One region of the Paenibacillus sp. FSL H7-0690 genome, then DNA from elsewhere that is predicted to be linked to it. Evidence: riboswitches for the same ligand, from Rfam matches in the RefSeq annotation. Region 1 holds a riboswitch; each other region holds the start of a gene.
The links. Region 1 has a riboswitch for thiamine pyrophosphate ahead of MHI32_RS02465 (ABC transporter substrate-binding protein). Riboswitches for the same ligand answer to the same signal wherever they lie in the genome.
Positions count from the first base shown of each region.

Region 2: it holds a riboswitch for thiamine pyrophosphate, as region 1 does, so the genes downstream of both, MHI32_RS12735 (ABC transporter ATP-binding protein) here and MHI32_RS02465 (ABC transporter substrate-binding protein) in region 1, are expected to answer to the same signal.
Region 3: it holds a riboswitch for thiamine pyrophosphate, as region 1 does, so the genes downstream of both, thiC (phosphomethylpyrimidine synthase ThiC) here and MHI32_RS02465 (ABC transporter substrate-binding protein) in region 1, are expected to answer to the same signal.
Region 4: it holds a riboswitch for thiamine pyrophosphate, as region 1 does, so the genes downstream of both, MHI32_RS09390 (thiamine phosphate synthase) here and MHI32_RS02465 (ABC transporter substrate-binding protein) in region 1, are expected to answer to the same signal.

Region 1 is NZ_CP150281.1:528,790-532,927, reverse strand. Features, by position in the region: gene MHI32_RS02475 (MFS transporter) at 1-243, shown strand, start outside; gene MHI32_RS02470 (hypothetical protein) at 316-1,767, shown strand; TPP riboswitch at 1,926-2,036, shown strand; gene MHI32_RS02465 (ABC transporter substrate-binding protein) at 2,198-3,247, shown strand; gene MHI32_RS02460 (MTH1187 family thiamine-binding protein) at 3,326-3,619, shown strand; gene MHI32_RS02455 (ABC transporter permease) at 3,616-4,138, shown strand, end outside.
Region 2 is NZ_CP150281.1:2,910,241-2,914,378, reverse strand. Features, by position in the region: gene MHI32_RS12745 (amino acid ABC transporter permease) at 1-244, opposite strand, end outside; gene MHI32_RS12740 (amino acid ABC transporter substrate-binding protein) at 298-1,134, opposite strand; TPP riboswitch at 1,357-1,460, shown strand; gene MHI32_RS12735 (ABC transporter ATP-binding protein) at 1,659-2,354, shown strand; gene MHI32_RS12730 (ABC transporter permease) at 2,335-3,111, shown strand; gene MHI32_RS12725 (ABC transporter substrate-binding protein) at 3,108-4,138, shown strand, end outside.
Region 3 is NZ_CP150281.1:6,186,546-6,190,683, reverse strand. Features, by position in the region: gene MHI32_RS27140 (beta-galactosidase) at 1-1,901, shown strand, start outside; TPP riboswitch at 1,973-2,085, shown strand; gene thiC (phosphomethylpyrimidine synthase ThiC) at 2,186-3,928, shown strand; gene MHI32_RS27130 (phosphotransferase) at 4,014-4,138, shown strand, end outside.
Region 4 is NZ_CP150281.1:2,171,326-2,175,463, reverse strand. Features, by position in the region: gene thiH (2-iminoacetate synthase ThiH) at 1-1,043, opposite strand, end outside; gene MHI32_RS09400 (thiazole synthase) at 1,077-1,844, opposite strand; gene thiS (sulfur carrier protein ThiS) at 1,900-2,103, opposite strand; gene MHI32_RS09390 (thiamine phosphate synthase) at 2,142-2,747, opposite strand; TPP riboswitch at 2,860-2,961, opposite strand; gene MHI32_RS09385 (SDR family oxidoreductase) at 3,049-3,921, opposite strand.

The DNA.
Region 1 (4,138 bases):
TTAGTCTTCTCCAGCAAAATGCTGCCTGGCACCGAAGAGTCAACACCCAGCATTATGATTGCTTCCGGAGGTGTTGGCGGTGCTTTGCTACCTCTGTTTATGGGCTGGTCTATGGACCATTTAGAAGTGGCACAAACAGCCGGATTACTGGCCGCTTTTGCCGCCTTCTTGTTTCTGCTAAGCATTGCCGCATGGAGGTTCCAATCCATGCAAGCGGTGAAAGGAAAGAGTTCCCGTATTTAGAACAGTATCAACGTTATCCTTTTAGGGTAATGTGATCTATAAGCATATTCTGAGCACAAGGATGGACGATGAATGAATGAGTCTTCAACTGAGCCTTTGTTACATACTGCGCTCATGCAGTTTATATTTCCCTTTTCTATAAAAAAGGGCGATTCTAAGCAGCTTATCCAGCAATTACAGGACGACGGCTTCACACGTTTTTTTCTGGATAATAAAGAGCTTGAAGCTGCCTACTACGGAGATGGCTACTGTGTTTCCCATGAACGAATGGAGCGCACCTATTTACCGTTTGCTGCACATGTCCTTTTTCCACGCAGGAAGGATGCCGACTCGTTTCGCCGTTTTTCCAGAGTAAATAATCTCGACTGCATTCTGGAGATTCCGCAGCAATCTATATTTTTCAAAATTCTCTCGACGGATATATTCATATGTCCTTTTCAGCTTGGATTCGTGACGATACGTGTCCAACTGGAGGGGGATTCAATTCCCTTTAGTATTGCCCTAGAATTCGCGGATCGTTTCCGTGCGCTAGAGAATACCTTCATACAGGATGATTACACTTATATTCATTGCGGGGAACAGACCTATGAGATGGTAGAGGATTTTGTCTTCCGAAATTTGGTGGATGGACTGGAGCCATATCTGGATCAATCGGATATCAATGGGGCTTATTTCGAGACCCTTCCTTTTTTCGTAGATGAAAGAATGCAGGTGCAAGCTTTTTATGGCTTTCAGAATGAAGAAAGCTCTGATGAGATTAGTGTAAATCTGCGCTATCGTGCCTCACAGCTTGATGGAATTGATCTGAACGGAAAGCCCTATGCCAGTGCCAGCGATCCAGCATATATTGCGAACTATTGTCATGAACACTCCTATAATCGCTGGGGTCCAGACACGTATTATATGATGAATGAGCAGACCTTTTGCTGCATGACCCGCGCTGAACAGGAGATTGCTGTTAGTCTAGCCAACCAGATGTACGGGCAATATTATTACGGATTTTTACTCAATATTTTCCACAAAATCGTTCTGCTAAAGCTAGCCAATATGCACTCCCGACTTCGGATTAATCATGATTATGAGGAAATAGACAATCTAATCTACTCCATTAATAAGTTCTCGGCAAAGTTCTACTTCTTGGAGTTGATTTCCCAGTCGCAGGGCCGGGAGATATTTCTTCAGCTGCGTAAAGTATACGGAAACGACGCTTTGTTCGAGGAAGTGAAAGAAACTTTAAATGACCTGTTTCAGTATCAGGATAAGTTTCAATCCAAGCGACGGGATAATCTGCTGATGATTCTTACTGTATTTACGGTAGTAAGCGGGATTTACGGCATGAATCAGGTCATTGACGATCTGGATGGAAAGATTCAATGGAGTAAAATGATTGGTTATTCTCCCTTTGAATTTCTTGCCCTCTTCGTGATCATGAGCGGGATTCTGATCAGCGTTGTCCTCACGCTAGGGGCGCTGGTTAGTGAGCTTAAACGGCGTCACCGCAAAAAATATAAAGATCTAGACTAGCAAAAAAGAAACTACTGGATTGGAAAAATTCAGGAGTGCACTACTAGACATTCCGAGTACAGCCGTCTATAATACACCGTATGCGAGAAATATAAGATATAAAGTATGGGTACAAAACTTATACTTACTTATATTGCACATAGAAATACCCGTTAACTTCATAGAACCAGGGGTGCTGGAATTGGCCGGCTGAGATTGTATCCCACAAGATACTGACCCTTATACCTGATCTGGATAATGCCAGCGTAGGAATCGCCAATTGGTTCTGGTCCCTGTGACCTTAACTAACCTTGCGCCAAGCCAGCGTCCCGATCACTCGGGGCGCTTTTTTTGTAAGATCACTAAAAGATGTAGAAAAACGTACATACTACACTTTACGGTTCATGTTGTGAAGACGGGATTCTTGTAACCTTTAAGGAGAGAAGAAGACATGCACCTTAAAAAAGCACTTACGTTGTGCCTCACCTGTGTACTCATTCTTGCCATTGCCGGATGCGGCAGCAACAATGGGAATACAGCCGGAAACAAAGCAAATGCTACTGATCCAACTGCTGCGGCTGGGACGGATGCTCCAAAAGAGCTCACCAAAGTTAAAGTCGCACTCGACTGGACACCGAACACGAATCATACCGGTCTATACGTAGCTAAGGATCTTGGTTACTACGCTGAAGAAGGTCTGGACGTCGAGATCGTTCAGCCAGGCGCAGCGGGTTCTGATACTATGGTTACTTCTGGCGAAGCTGCATTTGGCATCAGCGCCCAAGAAGGATTAACACTAGCCCGTCTACAAGGCGTACCCCTTGTCTCGATAGCAGCTATTATTCAGCATAATACGTCGGGATTCGCCGCTCCAGTAGATCGCAATATTAAATCACCAAAGGATTTCGAAGGTAAAACCTACGGAGGCTGGGGCTCACCGGCCGAAGAAGCAGCCATGAAAGCCATCATGGATCCTGAAGGTGGCGATGTGAAAAAGGTGAAGCTGATCAGTATCGGTGAAGCTGATTATTTTACCGCCGTCAAACGTGACATTGATTTCGCCTGGATTTTCTACGCTTGGACTGGTGTTGAGGCTGAGTTGCGTGGCGAGCCATTGGATATGCTGTACTTAAAGGATTATGCGCCGCAGCTCGATTATTACACGCCTGTGCTGACGACGAGTGAGAAGCAAATTGCAGATCATCCTGATCTGGTGAAGGCCTTCATGAAAGCCACATCAAAAGGTTATCAATATGCCATAGATCATCCGGAAGAGGCTGCCGGTATGTTATCGAAGGCCGTTCCTGACCTGGACGCCGACCTTGTCCTAGCTAGCCAAAAATGGCTTAGCCCAAAATACAAGGACGATGCTGCCCGCTGGGGCGAGCAAAAAACCGAGGTCTGGCAAAATTACGGCGACTGGATGTATGATCTGAAGTTGCTGGATAAACCGCTGGATGCTGCTAGTGCATTCAGTAATGATTTTTTACCGGCGGAGTAAACAACAATTGTAATGAATTACTTCGTTATCAAAGTTGGCTTTTTGAACTTACCTTATAAAATGAGAGGATTGATTATTGTGGCTAACACCCTACTAAGCATTCAAGTAATTCCAAAAACTCCGAACAATGAGGATTCCATCCCATACGTAGATAAAGCGATTGAGGTCATTCAGAAATCCGGTGTTAAACATCAAGTGAATCCGCTGGAAACCACAATGGAAGGTGAGCTTAGCGAGCTGCTGGAGGTTGTGCGTCAGATGCAGGAGGCGTTGATCGAAGCAGGCAGTCCAAGCGTAATTTCGCAGATCAAAATCGCTCATAATCCTAACGGAATCAGCATGGATAAACTGACGGAGAAATATCGGCCGTGAGATCGACCTGGAAGCTAATATGGCCGCCCCTTGTGGCGGTCGTCTTCTTTTTAACCGTATGGCAGCTATCTGTATCTGTATTTCATATTGAATCCTGGATTCTGCCGAGTCCAGCTGATATTGCCCGTGAATCCACCAGTAACGCTTCTGGTCTTTGGGCTCATACGATGGCTACGCTGCGGCTCACTTTAATTGGTTTTCCCATTGGTACGGGGGTAGGCCTGATCGTTGCTTTGCTTTTGCATCTTTTGCCTTGGGCTAGACGGGCTTTTTATCCACTTATTATTCTGAGTCAAAATGTTCCCTCCATCGCGCTCGGACCCCTGCTCATTATCTGGTTCGGCTTTGGTCTTTTGCCCAAAATCGTGCTGATTACACTAGTATGTTTCTTCCCGGTAGCTGTCGCTGCGATGGGCGGTCTGGCCCAAAGTGATCAGGTCATGATGAATTATATGAAAATGGCTGGCGCAAGCAAGTGGCAAATCTTCACCAAGCTGGAGCTGCCCTCTTCTATCCCGG
Region 2 (4,138 bases), 2.4 Mb from region 1:
CCGGCAAACCATAAAATATAATAAATAGCTGCACTAACAACGGGGTTCCCCGAATGACCCATACATAAAAACGGGCGATTAGCTTCGGAATTACCCACGGTGAAAGACGTGCCAACGCGGTTAGGATCGCCAAAATCAATCCAAGCACAAAGGAAAGTAGCGCCAACGGAATGGTAAAAGCCACCCCGGCTTTAAGCAGGGGTAGCAGTGTATCTAAGAAAATTTGTATTTTGCGGTCATCCATTATTCAGACATCCTTTTTAGCTTCTAGGCTTAATTAGCCTTGCTAGCCTTGTATTATTTTGAAACGTCAGCTCCAAAGTATTTCTCGGAAATTTTCAAGTACGTTCCATCACTTTTCATCTCTTTAATCGCATCACTGACCGCATTCACCAGCTCATCATTGCCTTTCAGGAATACCGCGGCACTTTGTGAGCCTTCAGGAATCTCATCAACCACTTTAATTTTTGCATCTGGTTTTTGTTTTTTCAGATCCAGATAAGACAAGCCATCATTCACAGTTGCATCAATACGTCCCGAAGTCAGCAGGTCCATCGCTTGATTGAAACCGTCCGTAGCTACGATTTCAGCACCGTTCTCACGAGCGATGTCGGATAAGTTACTGGTCAGGGATTGTCCGGCTTTTTTACCCTTTAGATCAGCAAAGGTCTTAATATCCTCATTGTTTTCGCTCACGATCAATACTGCCTTGGATACAATATAGGGTTCAGAGAAATCATATTTCACTTTGCGATCTTCGTTAATGGAAACTTCATTAAAAATGACATCAAACCGTTTCGCATCCATCCCAGCAAAAATACCATCCCACTGAGTTTCAAAAAATTCAGCTTCAACACCTAAACGTTTGGCTACTTCTTCGGCAATTTCCACGTCAAAACCCGTCAATTTCCCCGCAGTGTCATGATAAGTAAAAGGTGCATAAGTCCCTTCTGTACCTATCCGCAATTTGCCGCTGGCCTTCACAGCCTCCAAACTGTTTTGCGCTGAAGATGCTGCTCCACCATTCGTTCCAGCTGTTGGTTCAGCAGCCGTATTGGTATTCGAATTATTGCCGCAAGCCGCTACAAGAACCACGGTTAACGCCAATATAATAGTTAAACTCCATTTTTTCATTATTAAATCCCCTCTCTCTATCCGGTTTTTTTCCGGTAAATTGAATAGTACACTGCCATCACATGATCGTCAATACTTTTTTCCGATTATATACATCGGAATTGTAATATTAACTAGATTTCTACTTATATCTTACCCAATCTTGGATTAATCCTTCACTTCTTTCTCTCTTTACTTCTCAGAAAGATATGGTATATTTATAAACAAATTAATATGGACCTGTTATTTCACTAGGGGAGTCGGCCGACTGAGACGGAGCTTCAAGCTCCGGACCCTTGGAACCTGATCTGGATCATACCAGCGGAGGGAAGTGGAGCAGAATTTTCATCAAGCATGTTAAGTGTTATTATGCAGAATGAACTTTTTGACCCATTCATTTCCTCTGGAAATGGATGGGTCTTTATTTGTTTAGACGCTCCACAAAAATATTAGGAGGTTAGATCATCACGACCATTTTATCTATTCAAGGCCTAACCTACTCTTTTCCGGAAACTGAACAACCCCCTGTATTCGCAAATCTATCCATGGATATCAGGCAAGGGGAATTCGTCTCCGTAGTAGGTGCTAGCGGATGCGGGAAAAGCACATTTTTCAAAACGGTTGCCGGTTTACTCGAACCTACTCATGGAAAAATAAAACTCCCTACGCTCCCCTCAACCGCTAGTCGTTTAGGTCAGATCGCTTATATGCCTCAGCAGGATTTATTGCTGCCTTGGAGAACAGTGCTCGACAACTGCCTTTTGCCCTGGGAGATCAAGCCCAGATTTAGTAAACAGAAAACGATCACTCAGATTCGGGAAATGTTGGCCCGCTTCGGCTTAACAGATGTAGAGAAGGCTTATCCCCATGAACTTTCGGGAGGTATGAAACAGCGAGTAGCATTTCTGCGCACCTTAGTGGCTGGAGGCGGAAGTGGTCTTATGCTGCTGGATGAGCCCTTTGGCGCTCTCGATGCCATGACCAAACGTGAGATACACCGTTGGCTGTTGAAGTTATGGGGTGAACTGAATCAGACGATTATGCTCATCACTCATGATCTGGAAGAAGCCCTATTGCTCAGTGACCGGATTTATTTATTATCTGGCGGTGCGCACAGCGAATTACAGGAGATCATTGTCGATCTACCAAAACCAAGACATTATAAGATGAACTATGAACCCCGGTTTATAGCACTACGGGCAGAGTTGGAGCGAAGATTGCATGCAACCTATACCTTTTAAAAAACATCTAGACAACTATGGTCCCTTCCTTCTTCTGGTACTGCTCATTCTTGTAATCTGGGAGTCAGCTGTTCGCCTTCACTTGATTCCAGCCTTTATTCTCCCTGCACCTTCATCTATTGGCATCGCATTGATCGAGCACAGGCAATTATTATTTGGACAGCATTTATTGGCGACGTTACAGGAGATACTGGTGGGTTTTGTCCTTTCTGTGATTTTTGGTGTATTGCTGGGCATTGGAATGTTCCTGTTTCGCCCCGTAGAAAAGGCCATCTATCCCTTCCTTATCATTAGCCAGACGGTCCCATTAATTGCGCTATCCCCCATTTTTATTATGTGGTTCGGATATACGCTGTGGAGCAAAGTGGCTGTGGTGTTTTTGACGGCTTTTTTTCCAGTCGTAGTGAGTACATATGATGGACTTCGTACAAGTGGCCAGACTTACAAGGACTTATTATTAACATTTGGTGCAAACCGCTGGCAGCTGCTTGTCAAAACCCAAATTCCACTGGCATTGCCTGCTTTTTTCTCTGGCTTAAAGCTGTCCATTGTATACTGCGTCATCGGAGCTACTATCGGGGAATGGCTCGGCGGCAGTAAAGGACTCGGTTACTTCAGCCGCAGAATGGCCGGAAATATGCAGAGCGATGAAATGTTTGCGGCTGTATTTCTGCTGTCCGCGCTTGGTGTTGTACTTTTTCTGGCGATAGCTTTACTCGAACAATTATTTTTAAAGAAAAGAGGATCTAACCAATGAATCAATTAAAATCCCCACAACGAGGACTTATTTCTGTATTTCTAGTATGCACACTTTTGCTCTTAAGCAGCTGCGGGAAGGCAGACAAGCTAAATAGCAACTCCCAAACCGGTTCCTCCAACACCGAAAATAAGCAGTCACACAAACTGACGATTATGCTTGATTGGTATCCCAATGTCGTTCATTCCTTTCTATACGCTGCGCAACAGCAAGGTTTTTTCCAAGAGGAAGGTTTGGATGTCGAGATCAAAATGCCTGCGGACAGCAATGACGCCCTAAAGCTTGTAGCAGCAAATCAAATTGATCTAGCGCTCAGCTATCAGCCTCAGGTACTTATGGCACGCGGCGAGAAAATTCCTGTACGTTCGATTGCAGCTATCGTGCGGCATCCACTGAATCATCTGATGGTTCCTCAGGCAGGCAGTATTCATAGTCCCAAAGAGCTCGCAGGAAAACAAATCGGCTATTCCTCCATTCCGCTCTATGAAGCAATGATTCGGACAATGATCCAGAGTGATGGAGGCGATCCTTCATCCGCCAAGCTGATTGACGTAGGTTTTGACCTTATCCCTGCGATCTCTACAGGACAAGTGGACGCAATAATGGGCGGGTTCATCAACCATGAACAACTGATCCTTGAAAAAGAGGGACATCCAGTCACCTCGCTTAATCCAACGGATTACGGAGTACCTGACTATTATGAGCTTGTGCTGGTGGCCAGCGAACAAGGATTGCAAAATTCTGAAGCCTACTTCAAAAAATTTCTAAATGCCATAACAAAAGGACAGATATTTGTGGAGCAGAATCCTGAACAAGCCCTGGATTTACTGGTTGCACATGAAGATGCAACTTCACCGCTCGACAAGGAGATTGAGAAAAAAAGTCTTGAGATTCTACTGCCACTGATGAATGCTGGCGATCAATCTTTTGGTTATCAAGACCCGACATCTTGGGAAAAGGTTCAGCTGTGGTTATCCACCAACGATCTTCTACCAGAAGATATTAAAGCACAGGAAGCTTTTATCAA
Region 3 (4,138 bases), 1.3 Mb from region 1:
TTGAACCGGCAGAAGGGCAGTTTCAGTTCGGGCTCTTTGATCGGGCGATTGATCTAGCACATAAATATGGTCTTCAGGTTGTACTTGGTACTCCGACGGCGACGCCTCCAGCTTGGTTGACTGATAAGTATCCCGAAGTTTTAAATGTTACCTACGAAGGTGTTACACTTCAGCATGGCATGCGCCGTCATTATAATTACAGCAGTCCTAAATACCGGGAACTGTGTGCACGTATTGCAGAACAAATGGCTGAACATTACGGCAATCATCCGGGTGTAGTTGGCTGGCAAATTGATAATGAGCTCAACTGTGAGATCAGTGAATTTTATTCGGAGAGTGACCATAAGGCTTTCCGGGAATGGCTACAGCAGAAATATGTTACACTTGAGCATTTGAACGAGGCTTGGGGAGCTGTTTTTTGGAATCAAAGCTATAGTGACTGGTCTCAGGTCTATCTTCCACGTCCGACTCCAGTACCGAAGCAACCCAATCCTCATCAGGCATTGGATGAAAAACGGTTTATTTCGGACAATACAAATTCTTTTGCCAAAAACCAAGCGGATATCATCCGTAAACTTGCCCCTAAGCAGTGGGTAACCACGAACGGTCTGTTCGGGCATCTCGATAGCCATGAAATGACGGATGAACTGTTGGATTTCTTCAGCTATGATTCCTATCCTCAGTTCTCTACTATTTTTTATGACCCGAATGAGCGGAATCCGCTGAATGATAGAGGCTGGGGACTGTCGTTATCTGTTGTTCGTTCGATATCCCCGAATTTCTGCATTATGGAGCAGCAGTCGGGCCCGGGTGGCTGGGTGAACCGGATGGATATGCCTTCTCCAAAGCCCGGGCAGATGCGGTTATGGACCTATCAGTCGATCGCTCATGGAGCAGATATGGTGTTATATTTCCGCTGGCGGACAGCTACGATGGGCAATGAAATTTATTGGCATGGAATCAATGACTATCATAATCAGCCTAACCGGAGAGTGCGGGAAGCGGGGCAGATCGGTCAGGAGCTGGCAGCAGCAGGTCATGCGTTTGTCGGTACTCGTAATCAGGCTAACATTGCTATTGTTCGTGATTATGACAATGAGTGGGATGGAGAATACGATGTTTGGCATGGCCCGTTTATGTGGAAGAGCAATAAGGAGTGGTACAAGGCGCTTCAGCGGAAGCATATCCCGAATGACGTACTCTATTTACGCAAAAAAACAACGCTGGAGGAGCTTGCAAGGTACGACGTGCTTATCTATCCTCACCCAGCGATTATGACAGATGAGACAGCAGCACTGCTGGATGAATATGTTCAGCAAGGCGGCAAACTGATCTTCGGCTGTAGAACCGGCTATAAGGATGAGCGCGGACAATGTTATATGCGTCCTTTCCCAGGTGCTGCTAAGGATCTATGCGGGATCACAGTTGAAGAATTCACAATGGTTAAGGGCAGTCGTCAGCCAACAACAATTAGCTGGTCGGGCGTGACCGAAGTCGTTACAGGAGCAGATGACTTTAATGATATTCTCAAAATAGAGGAAGCTTCGGTTGAAGTGATGGCGGTCTACGCCTCTGATTATTATGCGGGAAAACCGGCGGTAACTAGAAATCGTCGCGGCAAGGGTGAGGTTTGGTATTACGGAGCCGTATTTAATGAACAGGCAGCGGCTGAGATCATAAATTTAATTGATCTACAATCACCAGCAGATTGGCTGGAGCTCCCAGAAGAGGTAGAACTGCAAGTCCGTACCGGAGCTTCTTCCAGTTATGCTTTTTTGCTTAATTATAGTGAGACTCCTGTCACGATCCATCTTCATGAGACCAAAACAGATTTACTGAGCGGCACAACATTGTCGGGCGAGGTGCTTCTGGAAGGATTTGGGGTATTGGTGTTAAACTAACGTATACATTGATCTCACATTTGAGTAGATTTGGATAATTTTCTCTTTTCGGTTATACTTTGAAGTAGCAATTATATAGTCACGGGAGCTTGGTGGGACCAGGCTGAGAGGATAGTTATAACTATCGACCGTCAAACCTGATCTGGATAATGCCAGCGGAGGAAATGGAGTTCTATTTCTATTTGTCTACTCTAAGGCCGCATCTTATACAGATGTGGCCTTTTCTATTTGTGGGGGAGTAGACCGTCTCCGCTTGATCAAATCACCTTATAGGAGGAATTGAGATGACAAGCGAATTGAACAACGATCCAATCAATCTATCAGCTTTTCCAGCAAGTCAAAAAGTGTATGTAAAGGGTTCACGGCCTGATATTCAGGTGCCTATGCGGGAGATCTCACTTAGTCCAACTGCGGGCATAGACGGCGAAGAGGAGAATGCCCCAATTCATGTCTATGACACAAGCGGGGCTTACACGGATGCTAATATTCATACTGATATTCGTCAGGGGTTAGAGCCCAATCGTCTAAGCTGGATTGAGGAACGAGGGGATGCGGAAGCGTACGAAGGAAGAACCATGAAGCCTGAAGATAACGGGAATGCAACGGGAAAAGCTGTGGCGGAAGTGTTTCCAGCGCTCCATAGAAAACCTTTGCGAGCGAAAAAGGGGCGTAATGTCTCTCAAATGCATTATGCACGCAAAGGGATTATTACTTCGGAAATGGAATACGTTGCGATTCGTGAGAATGTGGCACCGGAATTTGTAAGAGATGAAGTAGCCCGCGGCCGCGCCATCATTCCAGCGAATATCAATCATCCAGAGAGTGAACCAATGATTATTGGACGCAATTTTTTAGTGAAGATCAATGCCAATATAGGAAATTCCGCAGTATCCTCATCCATAGAGGAAGAGGTAGAGAAGATGAGATGGGCCACCCGCTGGGGTGCAGATAATATAATGGATCTCTCAACAGGTAAAAACATTCATACGACACGCGAGTGGATCATCCGTAATTCTCCTGTTCCTATTGGAACGGTGCCTATCTATCAAGCGTTGGAAAAAGTGAATGGGAAAGCGGAAGATTTAACGTGGGAAGTATACCGTGATACGCTCATTGAGCAAGCGGAGCAAGGGGTTGATTATTTTACCATTCATGCGGGGGTTCTGCTTCGTTATATCCCGTTGACTGCACAACGTATGACAGGCATTGTTTCAAGAGGTGGCTCCATCATGGCGGCATGGTGTCTTGCGCATCATCAAGAGAACTTTTTATATACACATTTTGAAGAGATATGTGAAATCATGAAGCTGTACGATGTTTCTTTTTCCCTAGGCGATGGATTACGTCCGGGTTCGATTGCTGATGCGAATGATGAAGCACAATTTGCCGAGTTAGAGACGTTAGGTGAATTAACAGCTATAGCTTGGAGTCATGATGTACAGGTGATGGTAGAGGGTCCAGGACATGTGCCGATGCACTTGATTAAAGAGAATATGGATAAGCAACTTGAAACTTGTAACGAAGCCCCTTTTTATACATTAGGTCCACTGACTACAGATATTGCGCCTGGTTATGATCATATTACCTCTGCTATAGGTGCAGCGATGATTGGTTGGTTCGGTACAGCTATGTTATGTTACGTAACTCCGAAGGAACATCTTGGCCTGCCTAATAAGGAAGATGTACGTATAGGGGTCATTACTTATAAAATAGCGGCTCATGCCGCAGATTTGGCGAAAGGGCATAAAGGAGCACAAGACCGGGATAATGCTCTTTCGAAAGCCCGTTTTGAATTTCGTTGGCGTGATCAATTTCATTTATCGTTAGATCCTGAGCGAGCGCTCGAATATCATGATGAGACATTGCCTGCGGAAGGCGCTAAAACAGCTCATTTCTGTTCCATGTGCGGGCCGAAATTTTGCAGTATGAAGATCTCTCATAATATCCGGAATACGACGAGAATTGAATCAGGAATGCAAGAGAAGGCGCAAGAGTTTCTCCAAGGCGGGAGCCTTATTTATAGATAACTTTTTCTGCTAAAAAGAAATATCTAAAAGAAGTCGTCATTGGCGGCTTCTTCTTTTATACTTTGAATAGATAGGAGTTGATGAATTGGAAGCGATTCGTTCAGAGGAAGCCATTTTAGAGGATTTAAGTAATAGTTTCTATCATTTTTTTGGATTGAAAGTCCTTCATGCTACCCCAATAAAACGTGGCTGGTTAAATCTTAAATGGAA
Region 4 (4,138 bases), 1.6 Mb from region 1:
GTAATCTCCTGCACACTACGGCCATCGGATATTTCGAATTGCGGAGTTCCCCCTGCATTAGTGTGACCGCCCACCTCAGTAGTGACCCCGGCTGACATCTTAGTTATTCCTAGATGAATTAAATGATCGCGTAGAGAGGCAGGCTCTCGTGTAGATAAAGTAATGCCCGAACGGGGTAAAAATAACCGGTATGCCAAAATAATCTGCACTAGCGATCGGTCGGTAACATCACACTCCGGGTTAAATTCCCCTAAATAAGGCCGAAACCGCGGAGGTGACAGACTGATCTCGCAATCTGGATACCGATCCTGCAAATAGCGGGCATGCATGGCACTTTGGAATGCCTCTTGCCGCCAATCATACATCCCGAGCAACGTACCAATATTCACAGAACGAAAACCTGCCTGACAGCCGCGTTCAGGTGCATCCAGGCGATTCCGGTAGTTTCTTTTAGGCCCTTTAACATGCAGCTTTCTGTAAGTCTCCTGGTGGTACACCTCTTGGTATAGTGTTAATCCATCCACCCCTGCTTGAAGAAGCTCTTTATATTCTGCAGTTGATAGAGGATTTATCTCAATACTGACAGAGGAAAAAAATTCCCTGAGTACATCTACGCAATCCTTAATATATGAGACAGGATTCTCCCGGCGCGATTCACCAGTCAAAATGAGGATATGCCGCAGACCTGTAGCTGCAATCTTCTCAGCCTCCCTGCGGACCTCCTCCAAGGACAGCTTTTTGCGCGGAAAATCATAAATGGAGCTGAAGCTGCAGTAGGTACAATGATTCACACAAAAATCCGCAAGATACATCGGTGTGAACAGCTGCATCGAATAACCAAAATGTGCACGGGTCAGTCGCTGTGCAGCCAACGCCATCTCCTCTAGCAGCGGCGTTGCTGCCGGAGAGAGCAATGCCAGCAAATCATTTTCGTTCAGCTTGTCTTTTCCAAGCGCCCGCTTAACGTCATCCTCCCGGAACTCCTTCCACAGCTGCTCATAAGGATACTGCTCCAAGCGGGCCAGTGTGTCAAAAAAGCTCATGCTAATCTTCCCTCCTTTCGTGACCTATCAAATTCAGTTCAAAAATCCAGTCAACGGTGACGAAGCAAAAGCAACTTCTTCTACAGGACCGAGTCCTGCCAAATAAGCTTTGCGGCCAGCGGATATCGCCTCGCGGAACGCTTCCGCCATGACGAGCGGATTACGTGCCGTTGCAATAGCCGTATTAAGCAGAACAGCAGCGGCCCCCATCTCCATTGCTTCCGCCGCTTCCGAGGGCTTGCCAATCCCGGCGTCTACAATAATCGGCAAATTCACTTCTTCAATAAGAATACGCACAAGCTCCTTAGTGCGCAGGCCGCGATTCGTCCCGATCGGCGCACCAAGCGGCATCACAGCAGCAGCACCGGCATCTCTCAGACGTAAAGCAGCCGAAAGGTCCGGACTCATATATGGCAATACTACAAAACCCTCCGCTGCTAAAATCTCTGTAGCTCGTATGGTCTCCAGATTATCTGGAAGCAGGTATTTCTGATCATTGATCACTTCGATCTTGACCCAGTTCCCCAGTCCCGCAGCTCTTGCTAATCTTGCAATACGGACTGCCTCTTCCGCTGTACGCGCTCCTGAGGTATTAGGCAGAAGAGTCATGTGGCCGGGAATGTGGTTCATGATATTTTCTGCTCCACCTTGCGGGTCCACTCGGCGAAGCGCTACAGTAATCACCTGAGAACCAGAGCTTGCGATCACTTCGGGGATCAACGTATTCCGGCTATATTTTCCGGTTCCGATAAATAATCTACTGGTTAATTCGATGCCGCCAATATGTAACGGGTCATGCATGAAATTACCTCCCTTTGGTTCGTATAAATTTCTCAAAATTCTATACCGCTCCATCTCAACCCCCACCAACAAAGTGCACCAGTTCCAAACGATCATCCTCGCTCAGAGCAGTACTTTCATAATTCTCCTTACTGACAATTTCTCCATTCAGCTCAATGATCATCAGACAACCCGACCACTCAGGAAGACTGATCAAATCAGCTATAGTTTGAATACCACCAGAACACTCTGCGGATTTCCCGTTAATCAACAGCTTCATTCTGAATCACCCCCTTCGCCCATGCTGTTACCTCCAGGCTATGAATGAACCGCCTTATGAATAGCTTTGGCGGCCTCATAAGGATCATCCGCTCCGCAAATACCGGACATCACAGCAACTCCTGCCGCACCTTTCCTGATGATCTGCGCCGCATTAGCGGGGCTAATTCCGCCAATCGCAATTACAGGAATAGAGCTGGTCTTCACCGTTTCTGCAAGCAGCTCTAACCCACGTGCGGGCAGCCCTAACTTGCTATCCGAGGGAAATACATGACCAAACAAGCAATAATCAGCTCCCTGCTCTGAGGCATTTGCCGCTTCTTCCGGAGAATGAACCGATCTCCCCAGCCGAAGCTGAGGTGCAATTCGCCGGGCTGTAACCGGACTCAGACTGTGCCAAGCCAACTGAACCCCCGCGGCACCAGCTGCCAAGGCTACATCGATCCGGTCGCTGATTATCAGTTTGGTAGCGGGCATACCGGCAGCCAACAGCTCCTGTGCCGCAGCGAGCAGTTCGCATGCAGGACATTGCTTATCTCTCAGGTGAATATAATCGACCCATGTCTGCACCGTGACAGCTAGTTCAACAAAATGTCTCAGCTGTAGCTTGCCGTCTGATATTAGATGGATCTCAGCTTGCAACATCACGATCTCCTCTCTCACTTCCCTGTAGGTCAGTAAAAAACAAAAAAACTGCCCCCGTAAGGAAGGCAGTCAGAATCTGTATATAGACGGCACTACAAATAGCCCGATAACAGAAATTCGTTCTCCACTTCCCTACGCTGGTCTTAACCAGATCAGGTTCAAAGGGTCCGGAAATCCATTCCGTCTCAGCCAATCGGCACCCCTAGTGACATAAATATACAATTTTAAAATGCTAACGTGGTTTATAGTAACATATTTTTTTATTGAAATACACCCATTTATTCACATTAGCTGTTCTGATCTAACCGTTTACTACCTCGCCACCATTTACATGAATAACCTGTCCAGTCACATAACTGGAATCGTCAGAGGCCAGATATACATAGGCTGGTGCCAGCTCTTCTGGTTGTCCAGGCCGTTTCATAGGCTGTGTACCTCCAAACTCGCTAACCTGTTTTGCATCAAAGGTAGAGGGAATCAGCGGTGTCCAGATTGGACCTGGAGCAACACCGTTTACCCGTATGCCCTTCTCTGCCAGATTCGTGGACAAGGATCGTGTGAAGCTAAGAATAGCTCCTTTAGTTGATGAATAGTCCAGCAGCTGCGGGCTTCCGCGATAAGCGGTAATTGAAGTTGTATTTATAATGGTAGATCCTGCTTTTAAATGAGGCATAGCTGCTTTTGTTAAATAGAACATCGCAAATATATTCGTACGGAAAGTACGCTCAAGCTGCTCGGAAGTAATATCCTCGATCTTAGCTTGCGGATGTTGCTCTGCCGCGTTATTGATGAGAATATCAAGCTTTCCTAAGCCCTCCACCGTCTGTTTAATAAGATCTTTACAGAATTTCTCGTCACCGATATCACCTGGAATTAGGATACATTTGCGGCCTTCCTGCTCGACCTGACGTTTAGTTTCCTCTGCATCTGAGTGTTCATTAAGATATGAAATGACCACATCAGCGCCTTCTTTAGCAAAAAGCACAGCAACTGCACGCCCAATTCCGCTGTCTCCACCGGTAATTAACGCCGCCTTGTCTTGCAGTTTACCTGCTGCTTTATAATTTGCCGGCTCGTATTTGGGCAGCGGCGTCATTTCACTCTCAATCCCTGGCTGATGATACTGCTCCTGTGGGGGTAAGGTTTTTGTAGCTTGTTTATTGTTGCCTGACATCTTCCCTATCTCCTCTCGTTAAGCAAATTGATAGTTAACTGATCGTCTTAGGATGGCACAACTATGCACGTTTATACGCTGGGTTTGTCATTTTCTTAAATCGCTTTACGAATCTTACTTACCACAATGAAAGTAGATATAAACAACCGTGAGAGATATACTGCTGTAAGTGGAGAGGAATTCACTGCATACAAATAGACACAGCATCGCTGCTGTG